DNA from 2 places in the Actinomadura sp. genome. Region 1 is predicted to be linked to the other one. Evidence: riboswitches for the same ligand, from Rfam matches in the RefSeq annotation. Region 1 holds a riboswitch; the other holds the start of a gene.

Region 1 (9,597 bases):
CGGCGCCGCCCCCGCACCCTCGTGGCCGCCGACACCACCGCCCCCGACCCCGCCGTCCGGCTGACCCGCCGCCAGCTCCTGGACGGCGCCGGCATCGACGAGGCGCTCCTCACCCGCCTGGAGGAGTACGGCCTCGTCCACCGCACCGGCGCCCACTACGAGGGCGACGCCCTCGGCATCTGCCGGATCGCCGCCGCGCTCGGCGAGTTCGGCTTCGAGGTCCGGCACCTGCGGGCCGTCAAGGCCGCCGCCGACCGCCAGGTCGCCCTGATCGAGCAGATGGTCGCCCCGCAGCTGCGCCGCCGCGGCCGCGGCGCCCACGAGGAGGCCGCCGAAACCGCCCGCGAGATCGCCGCGCTGTCGGTCAAGCTCCACGCCGCCCTGGTCAGCGCCGGGCTCAGCGAAAGCCTCGACCACTGATCATGCCCGCCGCGGAGGATTTTCCCGCCCCGGCGGCGCGACGAGCTGTCCGGCCCTGGGTGTACGTTGGCTACATGGTTCGGTCAGGAATCGATCCGCTGCGAGTGGTGATCGAGAACGCGAGAACCAGCAGGGAGCCGCTGTGAAGCAGATGGAGGTCGTCGGCGTCCGGGTCGAGATGCCCTCCAATCAGCCGATCGTCCTGTTGAAGGAGACGGAGGGCGATCGCTACCTGCCCATCTGGATCGGGGCGGTCGAGGCGACCGCGATCGCCTTCGCGCAGCAGGGGGTGCTGCCCGCCCGGCCGCTCACCCACGACCTGTTCCGCGACGTCCTGGACGCCCTCAGCGTCCAGCTCCGCACCGTGAACATCACGGCCCTGCGCGAGGGGATCTTCTTCGCCGACCTGATCTTCTCCAACGGCGTCGAGGTGAGCGCCCGCCCGTCCGACTCCATCGCCCTGGCCCTGCGCACCGGCGCCACCATCTTCGCCAGCGAGGACGTCCTCGAAGAGGCCGGCGTCGCCATCCCCGACGAGCAGGAGGACGAAGTGGAGAAGTTCCGCGAGTTCCTCGACACGATCTCCCCGGAGGACTTCGGCCGCGCCGGATAGCCCGCCGCCCCCAGCCCTCTGATCGCAGCTCGCCGGCCCCGGTTTCCCGCCCGCCCGGGGTGACGGCGCCAGGGAACCCCTGATCCCCGCCCCTCCCTCTTTCCGGCTCAGCCCGAGACAGAACCCGCGCGGTCGCAGTGGGGCTCCTGTGCACCTCGTTCAGGGCTCGCCGCCGCGGCCTGGAGCCGAAGCCGCCCGCGCAAGGGCGGTTGGTGGCGGCTTGGGGGAGGTTTGTCATAAATGCCACATCGTCCTGGAGCTGGTGGTTTTTGACGGCGGCCCATCGGGGTAGGAGTGCACAGGTGGCGGAGGTGCGCAGTTTGCCCACGTGAAGCCGGTTCATCCGGGCATGCGACGCGCCGACGGTGAACGTTGACCACACCCTGACCGGCACCTACCGTGCTGGTGGAACACCCGTGGTGTAATTCGTCAAACCCCCTTGACGAACCGCCACGGGATGATAGAAGCCGGAGGTCCGCGTGGCGGTGAGCAGCGGCGAGGGCAAGGCGACCCCCGACAGGCACATGGCGTCCCGCCGTGCCGGAGAGCAGGGCCTGCTCTTCGACACGCAGGTGTCCGTGCCGCCGGAGGATGTCGGCTACCGCGGCCCGACGGCGTGCGCCGCGGCGGGGATCACCTACCGGCAGCTCGACTACTGGGCGCGGACGAAACTGGTGGAGCCGAGCGTGCGCGCCGCGCAGGGCTCGGGCAGCCAGCGGCTGTACAGCTTCCGCGACATCCTGGTGCTCAAGGTCGTGAAGCGGCTGCTCGACACCGGCGTGTCGCTCCAGCAGATCCGGACGGCCGTCACGCACCTGCGGGATCGCGGCGTGCGGGACCTCGCGCAGATCACCCTGATGAGCGACGGCGTCAGCGTCTACGAATGCACGTCGGCGGACGAGGTCGTCGACCTCCTCCAAGGCGGCCAGGGCGTGTTCGGCATAGCGCTCGGACGCGTCTGGCAGGAGGTCGAGGGCAGCCTCGCCGAACTCCCCGGGGAACGGGCCGCCGCGGACCCTCCCCACCACCCCCACGATGAGCTCGCCAACCGCCGGCGGGCGCGCCGCACCGGCTGACGCTCAGAGCGCCTCCTTGCGCTGCAGGTAGGCGAACGCCCCCCAGCCCGGCAGCACCGGCAGCCAGAGAGTGAAGAGCCGGTACAGAAGGACCGCGGACGTCGCCGTCTCCGCGGAGAGCCCCGAGATCGTCAACGCGAGGGTGAGAGCGCCCTCCACGGCGCCCAGGCCGCCCGGCGTCGGCGCCGCCGAACCCACGGCGTTCGCGGTGAGGAACACCAGCACCACCGTCGTCCACGGCAGCGAACCGCCGAACGAGCGGATCGAGGAGTCCAGGCACAGGACGAACGCGAGCGTGAGCAGCACCGTGCCGCCGATGCCGGTGAACAGCTTCGTCGGGGACTGGAGCACGTCCACCAGCCGGGGGACCACGCCCGAGAACATGCTCTTCAGCCGCGACGTGACCACGCGGCGGACGCGGGGCACCGTCAGCGTCAGGCCGGCCAGAAGCCCCAGCGCCAGCACCGCGATCACGATCGTCCGGGACGGCGCCAAGTCCTGCGTCGCCTTCGCGGTCGAGCCGGTGAGGAACCCGAACAGGACGAGCAGCAGGATGTGCGTGACCATCCCGACCAGCTGCGACGCCCCCACGCTCGCCACAGCGAGCGCCGGCCGCACCCCCGAGCGCTGCAGGAAGCGGGTGTTGACCGCCACGCCGCCCACCGCGGCGGGCGCGACGAGCTTCACGAACGACGCGGCGACCTGCACCAGGACCGTCCGGCCCAGCGGCAGGCGCTCCGGGACGAAGCCCATCAGCATGAACGCCGCCGCGACATAGCTGAGCACCGCCGCGCCGAGGGCCGCGGCGACCCAGTGCCAGCTCGCCGTGGCCGCCAGGTAGCCGACGTCCAGGCTGGTCACCTGCGGGATGACGATGTACGCGGCGAACGACAGGGCCACCACGCTGACGATCGTGCGGGGCCGGAACCGCTCCAGCCGCGCCGGCGCCGCCTCGACCTCCGGCTTCAGCCGGACGATCTGCTCCCGGATCCGGGTCAGCAGCTCCCGGTCGCGCCGCAGCGCCTGCCGCGTCGTCCGGGACAGCGCCACCCGCTGCAGCAGCGGCACCGCCCCGCCGAGCGCCTCCTCGCCGAGCACCGACGCGGCGGTCCGCACCGCCCGCTCCGGCCCGGCCCGCAGCGCCAGCGTGGTGAGCAGCTGCGCCAGATCGAGCCGCAGCGCCAGATCGCCCGCCGCCGTCTCCCCGGCGCGCAGGTCGGTCACGTAGGCGAGGCCGTCCTCGCCGATCAGCAGCGCCCCGTCCTGCAGCCGCCGGTGCGCGAGCCGGCCCCCCTGCATCGCCCGGAACTGCCGCCATATGTCGGTGAGCAGCTCGTCGGTGACCTCCTCGTCGGGGACGTCGCCGAGCCGCCGCCCCGGCACGTGCTCGTAGGCCAGCAGCGCCGCCTCCGTGCCGACCTCGCAGGTGCCGGCCAGCCGCGGGGTGCGGGCGCCCGCCGCGTCCACCGCGTACGCCATCAGCGACTCCTGCTCCAGCGACCGGCGCAGCGACCGCAGCGTCCGCCCGCTGGTGGCGCCGCGCAGCCGCAGCAGCCGCCAGATCCGGTACAGCAGCCCGGCGGTCTGCTGGTCGCGGTCCAGGACGCGGACCTCCAGGTCCCAGTCGCCGTGGACGCCCCGGCAGGCGGGCGGGCGGGCGCCGTACCCGCCGCCGCCGGGCGCGAGGACGACGCCGTAGCGGCGCCCGTCCTCGGTGTCGTCGGAGGGCTCGTCGAGCCGCGCGCCCCGCTTCGGCCGCAGCCCGAGCCGCTCCAGCGACGCCACCACCGCCCGGCCCGCCGGCCGCGGGTTCGGCGTGCCGACCGCGTACAGCGTGCCGTGCCCGATGGCGCGGCCGAGGCAGTAGGTGGCGGCGAGCGCGGCGACGGAGGCGTAGGACGCGGTGAGCCCGGTCAGCGCCGCCAGCCCGATCATGGTCCAGGTCGCGGCCTGCCAGCGGGCGCGGCCCGCCATCCCGACCGCGCTCACGAACGCGATCACGGGCGCGATGTCGGTGTGCACGGGCGCGGTCTCGGTGCCGCCCCAGATCAGCGAGTCGAGCACGCCGCCCGGTGCCGCCCGCACCACCAGGTCGTCCAGGCCCACCGTGATCCCGAACGCGATCACGGCGGCGAGCAGCGCGATCGCGACGCGCGTCCCGTCCTTGCGGAACAGCCGCTCGACGGCGAACGCGATCGGCACCGCCAGCACCCCGAAGCTCGACACCAGCGTCGCCAGCGTCAGCAGCAGCCGCGGCGCGTGCGCGGTGCCCTCCGCGATGTCGGTCTGCAGGCCGTGCGTGGTCTGCTGCGCGATCGACACCAGCAGCATCACCGCCGCCAGCCCCACCACCGACGCCGCGAACCTGATCGCGTCGGACGGCCGGCGGATCCGGTCGGGCTGGGCGGGCTCGTCGACGGGCACGCCGGCGGTCGCGCCGTGCCGCGGGCGCACCGTGCCGTCGTGGGTCTGTGTCACGCCGTACCGCCGCCCTGACCGTCCGCCATCGTGATCAGCGTCCCAGAATCCGGGGCGCGGCGTCGAGTGCCGTCCCGGCCCCCGGCCGGTCGCGCGTGCACCTCGCAGCCCCATCTCCGTCCCCGTGGCCCGAGGTCCGTCTTGTCCCAGGTGAGTGAGCACATCGTACCGGCCGGTACCACCCGGGGCGGTGGGGACGGCACCCGTGTCCGCGCGGGGGAGGCCCCCACCCGCCGGGGCCCGGGACGACCGCCCGGACCCGGCTTTGGGTAGGGTTTCGTCAGGACATGCCGTCGACCCTGGGCGGGAGAGACCCCGTGCAGCCAGCGCGGGGCGCCGAAGGGGCAACCTCCCCGGAACCTCTCAGGCAAAAGGACCGCTCGGGCGAGGCACCTCTGGAAAGCAGGCGTCGATCCCCGCGGGCGGGGAAGGCGGCTCACCGAAGGGGAAATCCCGCCGCGCGGGTGAAGCTCTCAGGTGCCGATGACAGAGGGGGAGACCTGCCGCCGGCCCGCGCCGGCGGCGGACCTGAGCGACCGCAGCAGCCAGGAGGCTCTCCATGACCGCCCAGTTCTTCGCCCCCGTGGCCGCGCCGCAGCGGCCGCGCGCCGTGTTCGCCGACCGGCACATCGGCCCCGGCCCGGACGACCACGCCCGGATGCTGGCCGCCATCGGCTACTCCGGCGCCGAGGCGCTGATCGACGCCGCGGTCCCCGCCGCGATCCGCACCGGCCGCCCGCTGGACCTGCCGCCCGCGCTCAGCGAGTCCGCCGCGCTGGACCGGCTCCGCGAGCTGGCGTCCCGCAACACCGTGCTGACGTCCATGATCGGCCTCGGCTACCACGGGACGACCACCCCCGGCGTGATCATGCGGAACGTCCTGGAGAACCCCGGCTGGTACACCGCCTACACGCCCTACCAGCCGGAGATCTCGCAGGGCCGGCTCGAGGCGCTGCTGAACTTCCAGACCGTGGTCGCCGACCTGACCGGGCTGCCCGTCGCGAACGCCTCCCTGCTGGACGAGGGCACCGCCGCCGCCGAGGCGATGGCCCTCGCGCACCGCGTGTCCAAGCGCAAGGAGCCCGGGACGTTCCTCGTCGACGCCGACGCGCTCCCGCAGACCGCCGAGGTCATCCGGACCCGGGCGGTCCCGCTGGGCATCGAGGTGGTGACCGCAGACCTGTCCGAGGGGCTGCCGGACGGCGACTTCTTCGGCGTCCTGCTGCAGTACCCGGGCGCGTCCGGGGCCGTCCGCGACCTGGCGCCGGTCATCGCGCAGGCGCACGAGCGCGGCGCGAAGGCGGTCGTGGCCGCCGACCTGCTGGCGCTGACGCTGCTGCGCCCGCCGGGCGAGTCCGGCGCCGACATCGCCGTGGGCTCCGCGCAGCGGTTCGGCGTCCCCTACGGCTTCGGCGGCCCGCACGCCGGCTACATGGCGGTCGGCGAGGGCATCCAGCGGCAGCTGCCCGGACGCCTCGTCGGCGTGTCCGTCGACGCCGACGGCGCGACCGCCTACCGGCTGGCGCTGCAGACCCGCGAGCAGCACATCCGCCGCGAGAAGGCCACCAGCAACATCTGCACCGCCCAGGTCCTCCTCGCCGTGATGGCGGGCATGTACGCCGTCTACCACGGCCCGGAGGGGCTGGCCGCGATCGCGCAGCGCGCGCACCGCCGCGCCGCCGAGATCGCCGCCGGGCTGCGCGCCGCCGGCGTCGAGGTCGTGCACGGCGCGTTCTTCGACACCGTCCTCGCCCGCGTGCCCGGACGGGCCGCCGAGGTCGTCGCCGCGGCCCGCGAGCGCGGGATCAACCTGCGCCAGGACGGCCCCGACCGCGTCGGCGTCGCCTGCGACGAGACCACGCTGCCCGAGCACGTCGCCGCCGTCCTCGACGCGTTCGGCGCCGCCCCCGCCGGCGACGCCGCCGAGGCGATCCCGGACGCGCTGCGCCGCGAGAGCCCCTACCTCACCCACCCGGTCTTCCACGCGCACCGCTCCGAGACCGCGATGCTGCGCTACCTGCGCCGCCTCCAGGACAAGGACGTCGCGCTCGACCGGTCCATGATCCCGCTCGGCTCCTGCACGATGAAGCTGAACGCGACCGCCGAGATGGAGCCGATCACCTGGCCGCAGTTCGCGGACATCCACCCGTTCGCGCCCGTCGACCAGGCCGCCGGCTACCTCGAGCTGATCGGCGAGCTGGAGGACGCCCTCGCCGAGATCACCGGGTACGCGAAGGTGTCCGTCCAGCCGAACGCGGGCTCGCAGGGCGAGCTGGCCGGGCTCCTCGCGATCCGCGGCTACCACGCGTCCCGCGGCGAGGAGCACCGCGACGTCTGCCTGATCCCCTCCTCGGCGCACGGCACCAACGCCGCCAGCGCCGCCATGGCCGGGATGCGCGTCGTCGTCGTGAAGTGCGACGAGGGCGGCAACGTGGCGCTGGACGATCTGCACGCCAAGATCGACGAGCACCGCGGCCGGCTCGCCGCGATCATGGTGACCTACCCGTCCACGCACGGCGTCTTCGAGGAGACGATCACCGAGGTGTGCGGCGCCGTCCACGAGGCGGGCGGCCAGGTCTACGTCGACGGCGCCAACCTGAACGCGCTCGTCGGCCTCGCCCGCCCCGGCGAGTTCGGCTCGGACGTCTCGCACCTCAACCTGCACAAGACGTTCTGCATCCCGCACGGCGGCGGCGGGCCCGGCGTCGGCCCGATCGGCGTCCGCGAGCACCTCGTCCCGTTCCTGCCGAACCACCCGCTCCGGGCGGAGGCGGGCCCGGAGACGGGCGTCGGCCCGGTCTCCGCGGCCCCGTGGGGGTCGGCGGGCATCCTGCCGATCTCCTGGGCCTACATCGCCATGATGGGCCCGGACGGCCTGCGCGCCGCCACCGAGGGCGCGATCATCGCCGCGAACTACCTCGCCGCGCGGCTCGCCCCGCACTACCCGATCCTCTACACCGGACGGAACGGCCTGGTCGCGCACGAGTGCATCGCCGACCTCCGCAAGATCACCAAGGAGACGGGGATCACCGCCGAGGACGTCGCCAAGCGCCTCATCGACTACGGCTTCCACGCCCCGACGCTCTCCTTCCCCGTGGCCGGCACGCTGATGATCGAGCCCACCGAGTCCGAGGACCTCGCCGAGCTCGACCGCTTCTGCGACGCCATGATCGGGATCCGCCGGGAGATCCAGCGGGTCGCCGACGGCTCCTACGACCGCGAGGACAACCCGCTCAAGAACGCCCCGCACACCGCCGCCTGCCTGCTCTCCGACGACTGGAAGCACCCCTACACCCGCGAGGAGGCCGCCTACCCCGTCCCGTCCCTGCGCGAGGGCAAGTACTGGCCCCCCGTCCGCCGGATAGACCAGGCCTACGGCGACCGCAACCTGGTCTGCTCCTGCCCGCCGCCCGAGGCGTTCGAGGACTGACCGGCCCGCCCCCTGGGCGAATTCATGATCTTGAAGGGGGTTTCGGGGTGTCGTCGCGGGACGCGGCGGGGCCGGGTCGCTAGTCTCGGTGCGGACTTCCAGGAGCCGCAGAGGGCAGAGGCCGATGAGCGAGTTGCCGGACGAGACGTCCGACCCGGCGCGGATGTGCGAGGAGGCCCGGAGCCTCGCCGAGAACGGCGAGGCGGGGCGGGCGGCGCTGCTGTTCGAGAAGGTGCTGGGCATGGGCGAGACGCCGTGCCGGGCGCAGGCGGCGCTCGGGCTCGCCGTCGTCCTCGACGACGCGGGGGAGGTGGAGCGGGCCAGGGAGGCCGACCGGGCCGCGATCGCCACCGCCGACCCGGAGTACGGGCCGCGCGCCGCCTACCATCTGGCGCTGACCTATGAGCGGGCGGGCGAGCCGGAGGCGGCGGTGCCCGCGTGGGGCGCGGTGGTCGACTTCGGCAACCCCGCCTACCTGCCGCCCGCCCACCTGGCCCTGGCCCGCATCGCCGACGACGCCGGCGACTTCGACGCGGCGCGGGACCACTGGGAGTCGGCGATCGGGACGGGCGACGCCGAGTACGGGCCGCTCGCCGCGCACGACCTGGCGCAGCGGCTGCTGGAGCGCGGCGACCCGGCGCGGGCGCAGCGGATCCTGGCGGCGGGGCTGCGGCTGATCGACCGGGACGCCGCCCCGTACGCGTACGCGCGGCTCGCCGTCGCGCTCGGCATCTCCTACCTCGACCAGGCGATCGGCGCGTTCGGCGCGGCGCTGGCGGCGGAGCCGTCCGACCCGGAGGCCGGCCCGCTGGCCACCGAGCTGCTGGCGCGGACGCTGCCGCTGCGCGGGCGGGGCGCCGAGGCGGGCGAGGTGTGGCGGCGCGGGCTGGGCGACCCCGGCATCGCCCCGCAGGTGCGGGCGAGGCTTCGCCGCGACTTCGCCGAGGACGACGACGGCCTGTGGTGGGAGCCGGTCGTGGAGCAGGCCGTGTCGGACGGGACGCTTCCCGCGCTCGCCGGGGAGGCGTTCGGCGCGCTCGACCACATGTACTCGCTGCTCGCCGTCCGGTACGCCGAGGGGCGGGGGGACGAGACCCACGAGCTCCTCGGCGGCGCGGTCCGCGTCCCGGACGGCTACCCGTGGGGGCCGCTGCTGCACGAGAGCTTCGCCGAGCGGCTCCGCCTGGCGATGGGCGGGCCGGACGCCTAGCCGGCGATGGCGCGCTCGGCGATCACCTTCGTGATGCGGGCGCGGACGAGGTACTCGGTGGGGACGGCGTTGCGCGCGCCGAACTCCTCGGCCCGGCCGGCGCCCATGTAGCGGCCGCCGATGGCGGTGGCCCAGCGGCGCATCTCCGCCAGGTCCTCGATGAGCGTCGCCTCCGCCTGGAGCTGCACGTACGAGAACGGCGGGGTCTGGTCGTCCACGCAGATCGACAGGCGCGGGTCGCGGGCGAGGACGCGCCCCTTGACGGAGCCGCGGCCGGTGTTGAACAGCACGTCGTCGCCGTCGAGGACGAACCAGATCGGCGTGACGTGCGGGGAGCCGTCCCTGCGGGTGACGGCCGCCTTGCCGGTGC
Region 2 (9,597 bases), on a different contig from region 1:
GAGCCTCCTCGTGATCCGCGAGCTGAGCTACGGCGTGCGGCGGTTCGACCAGATCGTCCGCAACACGGGCGCGTCCCGCGACATCCTGGCGTCCCGGCTGCGCAAGCTGGAGGCGAACGGCATCATCCGGCGCGAGCGCTACAGCGACCACCCGGCCCGCTACGAGTACCACCTGACGCCCGCGGGCGCGGAGCTGTGCGACGTGCTGCTCGTGCTGATGCGGTGGGGCGACCGGCACCTGCACCCCGACGACCCGCCCGTCCGCTGGCAGCACTCCTGCGGCGAGCCGGTCAGCCCCGTGGTCGTCTGCCGCCACTGCGGCGGCGAGGCCCGCGTGGGCGCCCACTCACCCACCGGCCGCGGCGCCCGCACCTCCTGAGGCCGCGTCCAGCAGGGCGCGGGCGCCGGCCCGCGCCCGCGCGGCCGCGGCGGGGTCGCCGTGGACGCCGGCCACCACGATCGCCCCCTCGGCGAGCAGGTAGACCGCCTCGGCGGCGGCCGGGGCGACGGCGGAGACCAGCTCGGCCACCTGGTCGTGGAAGGCGCGCTTGTGCGCGCGGGCCGCCTCCGCGATCGCCGGGGCCGACGGGCCGAGCTCGCCGTGCGCGTTGACCCATGCGCAGCCGCGGAACCCGGGCTCGGCGAACCAGGCGCCGAGCCAGTCGAACAGCGCGAGCACGCGCTCCCGGGGGTCGGGCACGGTGTCCAGGTGGGCGGCCAGCGCTCCGCGCCAGCGCCGGTCGCGGCGGTCCAGGACGGCGACGATCAGCGCCTCCTTGGTGGGGAACAGCCGGTAGACGCGCTTGAGGGGGAGCCCGGCGGCGTCCCGCAGCTCGTCCATGCCGACGGCCTGGATGCCCTTCCGGTAGAAGAGGTCCTCGGCGACGTCGAGCAGCGTGCGGCGGTCCAGGGCCTGCTGCTCCTCGGTGATCGCTGCGGGCATCGCCACTCCGGCTTGACGTTGAGAACGGACGTTTTCTACCTTAGGCGACGTAGATTGAGAACGTACGTTCTCAACTTGAGGAGGCCACGATGCCGGAAGACCGCCCGCCCTACCCGCCGTTCACCGAGGAGACCGCCCGGCAGAAGGTCCAGGCCGCCGAGGACGCCTGGAACACCCGCGACCCGGAGCGGGTCGCGTCCGCCTACACGCCGGACTCGGTGTGGCGGAACCGGGACCGGTTCATCACCGGCCGGGACGAGATCATCGCCTTCCTGAAGGAGAAGTGGGAGCGGGAGCTCGACTACGCGCTGCGCAAGAGCCTGTGGGGCTTCCGGGAGAACCGGATCGCCGTCCGGTTCCAGTACGAGTGGCACGACGACGGCGGCCAGTGGTGGCGCAGCTACGGCAACGAGCTGTGGGAGTTCGACGAGCGCGGCCTGATGCGCCGCCGCGAGGCGAGCATCAACGACGTGCGGATCGCCGAGTCCGACCGCCGCATCCGCGGCCCGCGCCCGGAGGCCGAGCACGGCGCCGACATCCCGATCCGGTAGCGGTCACCGCTCCGCGGCCAGGCGGACGCCCAGGCCGATGAAGAGGGTCCCCACCGCCGTGTTGAGCCGCCGCCGCGCCGCGCGGCGGCGGCGCAGCCACTCCCCGATCCGGCCCGCGAGGACGCCGACCGTGCCGTCCACGAGGAACTCCAGCACGATCAGGACCGCCCCCAGGAGCGCGAACTGCAGCCACACGTGCCCCAGCGCCGGATCGATGAACTGGGGCAGGAAGGCGATCGTGAAGGTGACCATCTTCGGGTTCAGCAGGTTGGTCAGCAGCCCGTTGAGGTAGGCCCGCCGGCCCGACACGCCCGCCGGCGCCGCGTCCGGCACGTCCCCGCGGTGCCGCAGGGTCTGGACGCCCAGGTAGACCAGGTACGCGGCGCCCGCGGTCCGCACCACCGTGAACGCGACCGGCACCGCCGCGAACAGCGCCGCCAGCCCGGCCGCGGCCACCGCCACGTGGACGGCCTCGCTCGTCGCGACCCCGGCCGTGGCGAGCAGCCCGGCCCGCGCGCCGCCCCGCATCCCGCAGCCGAGGACGAACAGCATGTCGGGCCCGGGAATGACCATGGCGACGACCGAGGTCGCGAAGAACAGGGCGAGCAGGTGCGGATCGACGGGCATGCCGTGATCCTCACACGCCGCGGCCCGCCCGGGGAAATCGGATCAGGCGGGGCCGCGGCGCTCGGGGCGGTCAGTCGAGGCAGAACTCGTTGCCCTCGGGGTCGGCCATCACGATGTGGCCGGCGCCGAGCGGGGGCGCCGGATCGTGGCGCTGGAGGCGGGCGGCGCCGAGGGAGACGAGGCGTCCGGCCTCGGTCTCCAGGGCGGCCATCCGGGCGTCGCCCTCAAGGCCGGGCGCGGCCCGGACGTCCAGGTGCACGCGGTTCTTGGCCTGCTTGCCCTCCGGGACGCGCTGGAAGAAGAGGCGGGGGCCGGCGCCCTCGGGGTCGACCACCGCCGAGGCGTCGTTGCGCCGCTCGGGCGGGACGCCCATCGCCTCCAGGGCCTCGTCCCAGGACGCGAAGCCGCCGGGCGGGTCCTGCAGCCGGTAGCCGAGGACCTCGGCCCAGAACGCCGCGAGGGCGGCCGGGTCGGCGCAGTCGAAGGTGATCTGTACGTCGCGGGCCATGTCAGCTCGCCTCCCGTCGGGTGTGCAGGTAGAGGTCGCGGAGCAGGCTCACCTCGGCGAGGTGGTGGATCAGCTCCCGGTTGATGTGCAGGACGAGCGTCGCCATCGGCTCCTCGGCGTACGGGCCCTCGGCGGGCCCGCAGGGGCGCGCCAGGCCCTCCTCGCCCAGGGACTCGACGCCCGCCAGCCAGGTCGCGTACTCGGCGTCGAGCTGCGCCAGCGCCCCGGCGGCGGTCCCGGCGTACTCGAACGTGTCGTAGTCCGTGGCCGCGCGGCCGAAGTGCGAGGCGCTGCGCATCGCGAGCACGCCGACGATGACGTGCGCGAGCCGCCAGGCGACCGTCGTGAACGGCGGCGGGTCGGGCGGCGGGAACGCGAAGTCGATCGTCATCGCGCCGGCCCCGGCCCGCACCGGTGCGGTGCCGGTGCCGCGCGGGCGGACGCTCCAGCAGCCGGGGGCCGGCTCCCAGAAGTACTCGTCGTCCGTGAGCCCGTCGAGGCGGGGGCGGAGCTGGTTGTCCCAGTGCCAGGCGATCTGGTCCCGGAGCATGGTGTTCCACGTCATGGCACCCAGCCTTCCCCCAATTGCGGACAGGAACGTTCCGCGATGTGTGCCACGATGACCGCGTGACCGTTGAGGCGACGACCGAGCGGGTGCTGCGGCTGCTCGCGCTGCTGCAGCGCAGGCCGTCCTGGACCGCCGCCGAGCTCGCCGCCGAGCTCGGGGTGACCGACCGCTCGGTGCGCCGCGACGTGGAGCGGCTGCGCGCGCTCGGGTACCCCGTCCGCGCGGCGGCGGGCGTCGGCGGCGGCTACCGGCTCGGCGCGGGCACCCGGCTGCCGCCGCTGCTGCTGGACGACGAGGAGGCGATCGCGACCGCGGTGTCCCTGCGCATGGCCTCGGGCGGCACGGTCGCCGGGGCGGGCGAGGCGGCGCTGCGGGCGCTGGCGAAGCTCGACCAGGTGATGCCGCCCCGGCTGCGCGCCGAGGTGCGCGCGGTGCACGGCGCCACCGAGACCCTCGTCGGCCCCGGGGTCGAGATCGACGCCGAGGTGCTCGTGACGCTCGCGCGGGCCTGCCGCGACGCCGTCCGGGTGCGGTTCCGGTACGCCGCCCCCGGCGGCGGGGAGCGGGAGCGCACGGTGGAGCCGGTGCGGATGGTCGCCACCGCCCGCCGCTGGTACCTGATGGCCTGGGACGTCGACCGCGGCGACTGGCGCACGTTCCGGCTCGACCGGATGCGCGAGGTGGCGGCGACGACCTGGCATTTCCGGCCGCGGGAGCATCCGGACCCGGTCGCCTACGTCCAGCGCTCCGTCACGGAGGCGCCGTACCGCCACCTCGCCCGGGTGCGGCTGCGGGCCGAGGCCGGCCGGGTGCGGGAGCTGGTGCCGCCCCAGGTGGGCCGGGTCGAGGAGGACCGCGACGGCTGGTGCGTCCTCATCGCGGGCGGGGACGATCTCGATTGGCTCGCCGTGCACGTGGTGCGGCTGGGCTTCGAGGCCGAGGTGCTGGAGCCCGCCGAGCTGCGGGCCGCCGCCGCCCGGCTCGCCCGCCGCCTGGCGGCGATGTCCGGGGTCAGCATTCGATGACGTTGACGGCCAGGCCGCCGCGCGAGGTCTCCTTGTACTTGTCGAGCATGTCGCGGCCGGTGTCCCGCATGGTCTTGACGGCCTTGTCGAGGGTGACGAAGTGGCGGCCGTCGCCGCGCAGCGAGATGCGCGCGGCGCTGATGGCCTTGATGGCGCCGATCGCGTTGCGCTCGATGCAGGGGACCTGGACCAGGCCGCCGACCGGGTCGCAGGTCAGGCCGAGGTTGTGCTCGATGCCGATCTCGGCGGCGTTCTCGACCTGCTCGGGGGTGCCGCCCAGGACCTCGGTGAGGCCGGCGGCGGCCATGGAGCAGGCGGAGCCGACCTCGCCCTGGCAGCCGACCTCGGCGCCGGAGATCGAGGCGTTCTGCTTGAACAGGACGCCGATCGCGCCCGCGGTGAGGAGGAAGCGGACGATGCCCTCGTCGCCGCCGGGCAGGAAGCGGTCGTAGTAGTGCAGGACGGCCGGGACGATGCCGGCGGCGCCGTTCGTGGGGGCGGTGACGATGCGCCCGCCGGCGGCGTTCTCCTCGTTCACCGCGAGCGCGAAGAGGGTGACCCAGTCCATCGCGTGGAGCGGGTCGGACGCCTTCTCGGCCGAGAGCCCGCGGTGGAGCTGGGGCGCGCGGCGGCGCACCTTCAGCCCGCCGGGGAGGAGGCCCTCCCGGGTGCAGCCCCGGGCCACGCAGTCCTGCATGACGCGCCAGAGGGCGAGCAGCTCCTCGCGGACCTCCTCGGGGGTGCGGCCGAACGCCGTCTCGTTCTCCAGCATCAGCGCGGAGACGGACAGGCCCGTCTCGCGGCAGCGGTCGAGGAGGGCGGCGGCCGTGTCGAACGGGTGGGGGAGGACGGTGTCGTCGGCCTTGATGCGGTCGGCGCCGGTGGCGTTCTCGTCCACGACGAAACCGCCGCCGACCGAGTAGTAGACCTTGGACCGCAGCTCTTCGCCGCCGCCGGCGTAGGCGGTGAAGCGCATGCCGTTGGGGTGGCCGGGCAGCGACTCCCTGCGCTCGAAGCGCAGGTGCTCGTTGACCACGAAGGGGATGTCGTGGTCGTCGAAGAGGCGCAGCGCCCCGCGTTCGCGGATCGCCGCCAGGCGTTCGTCCACCCGGTCCACGTCGACCAGTTCCGGCTTGTCGCCCTCCAGGCCGAGCATGACGGCCTTGTCGCTGCCGTGGCCCTTGCCGGTGAGGCCCAGCGAGCCGTACAGCACGACCCGCACCGAGGCGGTCTTCTCCAGCAGCCCGTCGCGTTCCAGGCCGCGGGCGAAACGGTGGGCCGCCGCCATCGGGCCGCCGGTGTGGGACGACGACGGGCCGATGCCGATCTTGAACAGGTCGAAGACGCTGATGGCCATGAGCTACCTCGTTGTAGCTGCGCCCCCTCCCGGTGGCGGGAGGGGGCGCGGAGACGTCACAGGTCGGGATACAGGGGATGCTCGTCCGCCAGCGCCTTCACCCGGGCCGCGAGGGCGTCGCGGTCGAAGGACGGCTGGAGGGCGAGCGCGATCACGTCCGCGACCTCCGCGAAGTCGTCGGCGGTGAAGCCGCGGGTGGCGAGGGCCGGCGTGCCGATGCGCAGGCCGGACGTGACCATCGGCGGGCGCGGGTCGTTCGGCACCGCGTTGCGGTTCACCGTGATGCCGACGTCGTGCAGGCGGTCCTCGGCGTCGCGCCCGGTGAGGTCGGAGTCCACCAGGTCGACCAGGACGAGGTGGACGTCCGTCCCGCCGGTGAGGACCTTCACGCCCGCCTTGGCGGAGTCCTCGGCGAGGAGGCGCTCCGCGAGCAGCTTCGCGCCCTCGACGGTGCGGGCCTGCCGGGCCTTGAACTCCTCCGACGCGGCGATCTTGAGGGCGACGGCCTTGGCGGCGATCACGTGCTCCAGCGGGCCGCCCTGCATGCCGGGGAACACCGCCGAGTTGATCTTCTTGCCGAACTCCTCGCGGGCGAGGATCAGCCCGCCGCGCGGGCCGCCGAGCGTCTTGTGCGTGGTCGTCGTGACGATGTCCGCGTGCGGGACCGGCGACGGGTGCAGCCCCGCCGCGACGAGCCCGGCGAAGTGCGCCATGTCGACCATGAGCAGCGCCCCGACCGAGTCGGCGATCTTGCGGAACGCCGGGAAGTCGAGCTGCCGCGGGTACGCCGACCAGCCCGCCACGATCATCTTGGGCCGGTGCTCGGCCGCGAGCGAGGCGACCTCGTCCATGTCGACCAGGCCGTCCTCGGCGCGGACGTGGTACGGCACCACGTTCAGCGTCTTGCCCGAGTAGTTCAGCCGCATCCCGTGGGTCAGGTGGCCGCCGTGCGCGAGGTCGAGCCCCAGGATCGTGTCGCCGTGCTGCAGCAGCGCGAAGTACACCGCCGTGTTGGCCTGCGCCCCGCTGTGCGGCTGGACGTTCGCGTGCTCGGCGCCGAACAGCGCCTTCGCCCGGTCGATGGCGAGCTGCTCGGTGACGTCGACGTACTCGCAGCCGCCGTAGTACCGCCTGCCCGGGTAGCCCTCGGCGTACTTGTTCGTCAGCACGGAGCCCTGCGCCTCCAGCACGGAGACCGGCGCGAAGTTCTCCGACGCGATCATCTCCAGCGTGGACTGCTGGCGGCGCAGCTCCGCGGCGACGGCCTCGGCGACCTCGGGATCGGCCGCCGCGAGGGAGTCGTAGAGGCTCATGCTTCCTCGATCAGCTTCTCGTAGGCGGCCGAGTCGAGCAGGTCGCCGGGCTCGTCGGAGATCCGCACCTTGAAGATCCAGCCCTCGCCGTACGGGTCGTCGTTGATCACCTTCGGCTCGTCCACCACCGCGCTGTTGATCGCGGTGACCTCGCCGCTGACCGGGGAGTACAGGTCGCTCACCGACTTGGTCGACTCGACCTCGCCGCAGGGCTCGCCCGCCTCGACGGTGTCGCCCTCGGACGGCTGCAGCTCGAGGTAGACGATCTCGCCGAGCGCGTCGGCGGCGTGCGCCGTGATGCCGACGGTGACGATGCCGTCCTCGCCGCCGAGGCCGGACACCCACTCGTGCTCTTCGCTGTAGCGGAGCTGCTCCGGAACGCTCACGATGTTCTCTCTCTTTCAGGGACGCTTGTAGAACGGCAGGTCGACCACGTCCACCGGCTCGTGCCGGCCGCGGACGTCCACGGCCAGGCCCGACTCCTCGACGCCGCTGTCGAGGTAGGCCAGGGCGATCGGCTTGCCCAGTGTGGGCGAAGGGGCGCCGCTCGTCACCACCCCGCACGGCGTGCCGCCGGACGTGACGACCTGGTACCCCTTCCGCGGCGCGCGACGCCCGCGCGCGGCCAGTCCCACGAGCCTACGGCCCGGCGGGGTCTGCGCCTGCGCCGCCAGGGCCGCCTTGCCCACGAAATCGACGGGCTTGTCCAGCTTCACGACCCGGCCGAGGCCCGCCTCGAACGGGTTGGTCTCGGCGGTCAGCTCGTTGCCGTACAGCGGCATGCCCGCTTCCAGGCGCAGCGAGTCGCGCGCCGCGAGCCCCGCCGGGACGACCCCGTCCACCGCGGCGAGCGCCCGCCACAGCGGGACCGCGTCGGAGGCGTCCACGAACAGCTCGAAGCCGTCCTCGCCCGTGTACCCGGTGCGGGCGACCAGCGCGTCGACGCCCGCGACCCGGTCCGCCAGGATCGCGTAGTACCTGAGGCCGGCGAGCGTCGCCTCGGTGAACCGTTCGAGGATCTCCTGCGAGCGCGGGCCCTGCAGGGCGATCAGCGCGTAGGCGTCGGAGCGGTCGTCGACGACCGCCTCGAAGCCCGCCGCCCGCTCGGTCAGCGCGTCCCGGACGACGGCGGTGTTCGCGGCGTTCGCGACGACCATCCAGGTCTGCGCTTCGCCCCCGCGGCCGCCTCCCGCCGCCTCCCGGTCGGCGAGCCGGTACACGATCAGGTCGTCGAGGACGCCGCCGTCCGGCGCGCAGAGCATCGTGTAGCGGGCCTTGCCGACCGCCATCGGGGACAGGTTCCCGACCAGCGCGTAGTCGAGGGCCGCCCCGGCGCCCGGCCCGGACACGAAGATCTCCCCCATGTGCGACAGGTCGAACAGCCCGGCGCCGGTGCGGACGGCCTCGTGCTCGGCCGTCTCGCTCCTGTAGCGCAGCGGCATCAGGTAGCCGGCGAAGTCGACCATGTTCGCGCCGAGGTCCCGGTGGACCTCGTGCAGCGGGGTGGTCTTCGGCTCGGCGGACTTTGACTCGGCGGACATCGGTTCGGCTCCTTCGTCACGGGCGCGTGGTCCATCGTCCCACTCGCGCACCGGGCGTCTCGGTGCCTCCCCCTCTGTCATCTGCGCCTGAGAGCTTCACCCGCCTGCACGCGGGCTTTCACCTTCGGCGGGGGACCGGGTCCCCGCTTTCCAGAGGTCGCCTGGCCCGTGCGGTCCGTGGGCCTGAGAGGTTCCGGGGAGGATTTGCTCCTTCGGCGCCCCACGCCGGCTGCGTGGGACTCTCCCGCACGGGATCAACGGCTGACCGCAAATCTAGCAGCGGCCCTGCCCCGCGACCACCCGCCGTCAGCCCGCCGGCGACGGCGACGCGGACAGCGACCTCACGCACGCCCGCAGGGCCGCCTTCATCTTCTCCAGCTCCGCCTTGCCGGGCGTCGTCGACGGGTTCGGGCTCGGCAGTTTCACGCCCTGGCGGTGCATGCAGTCGTTGAACCTCTCGGCCGCGCTGGACGGTCCGGGCGTCGGCGCGCCGCCTTTCCCGGGCGCGCCGGACGGCGCCGACGCCGGTGCCGAGGCCGCGGGCGAGGGCGGTGCGCCTTTGCCGTCGCCGGAGCCGCCGTCGCCGGAGCCGCCGTCGCCGGAGCCGCCGCATCCGCTGAGCGCCAGCACGAGCGCCAGCACCGCCACATGACCGAGCTTCAAGGTGGACCTCCGTGCACCGGGGACGGGACCGGCCCATGATGCGCGGGCGGGGCGGCGCGCGGATATCGCGGCGCGTGCCAATGCCGCGGGCCCGGTTTAGCAACTCGCATCAAACGGGCGTCCGCGCAGTCTCGGTTGACTTAAACCGGATCGGGTTCCGTAACGTACCCTGAGTTGGTCACCCGAGATCACCCGCGGTGAGCGCGGGCGCACGAGTTGAAGGGCACGCCGGATGGTCTACCTGGCGGGAATGCTGATCCTGTTCTTCGGCCTGCTGGTGTCCATCGCGCTGCACGAGCTCGGGCATTTCTCCTTCGCCAAGCTCTTCAAGGTGCGGACGACCCAGTTCATGGTCGGGTTCGGGCCGACGATGTGGTCCAGGCGCAAGGGCGAGACCGAGTACGGCGTCAAGTGGATCCCGCTCGGCGGCTACATCCGCATGATCGGGATGCTGCCGCCGCGCAAGGGCGACGCCCCCGGGCAGGTGCGGCAGGTCAGCAC

The links. Region 1 has a riboswitch for glycine ahead of gcvP (aminomethyl-transferring glycine dehydrogenase). Riboswitches for the same ligand answer to the same signal wherever they lie in the genome.
Region 2: linked by a shared signal. The riboswitch ahead of gcvT (glycine cleavage system aminomethyltransferase GcvT) and the one ahead of gcvP (aminomethyl-transferring glycine dehydrogenase) in region 1 are both predicted to bind glycine.

What each region holds. Positions count from the first base shown of each region.
Region 1 covers NZ_JBIQHY010000039.1:21,712-31,308, reverse strand. The annotation lists gene ACIWVC_RS16050 (MerR family transcriptional regulator) at 1-420, shown strand, start outside; gene ACIWVC_RS16045 (bifunctional nuclease family protein) at 563-1,033, shown strand; gene ACIWVC_RS16040 (MerR family transcriptional regulator) at 1,513-2,109, shown strand; gene ACIWVC_RS16035 (YbhN family protein) at 2,113-4,587, opposite strand; glycine riboswitch at 4,882-4,976, shown strand; gene gcvP (aminomethyl-transferring glycine dehydrogenase) at 5,147-8,017, shown strand; gene ACIWVC_RS16025 (tetratricopeptide repeat protein) at 8,142-9,227, shown strand; gene ACIWVC_RS16020 (PPOX class F420-dependent oxidoreductase) at 9,224-9,597, opposite strand, start outside.
Region 2 covers NZ_JBIQHY010000080.1:3,088-12,684, reverse strand. The annotation lists gene ACIWVC_RS23820 (winged helix-turn-helix transcriptional regulator) at 1-379, shown strand, start outside; gene ACIWVC_RS23815 (TetR/AcrR family transcriptional regulator) at 347-943, opposite strand; gene ACIWVC_RS23810 (nuclear transport factor 2 family protein) at 1,033-1,494, shown strand; gene ACIWVC_RS23805 (LysE family translocator) at 1,498-2,121, opposite strand; gene ACIWVC_RS23800 (VOC family protein) at 2,192-2,629, opposite strand; gene ACIWVC_RS23795 (DinB family protein) at 2,631-3,194, opposite strand; gene ACIWVC_RS23790 (helix-turn-helix transcriptional regulator) at 3,257-4,222, shown strand; gene ACIWVC_RS23785 (L-serine ammonia-lyase) at 4,209-5,579, opposite strand; gene glyA (serine hydroxymethyltransferase) at 5,636-6,892, opposite strand; gene gcvH (glycine cleavage system protein GcvH) at 6,889-7,278, opposite strand; gene gcvT (glycine cleavage system aminomethyltransferase GcvT) at 7,294-8,433, opposite strand; glycine riboswitch at 8,595-8,690, opposite strand; gene ACIWVC_RS23765 (hypothetical protein) at 8,740-9,096, opposite strand; gene ACIWVC_RS23760 (M50 family metallopeptidase) at 9,329-9,597, shown strand, end outside.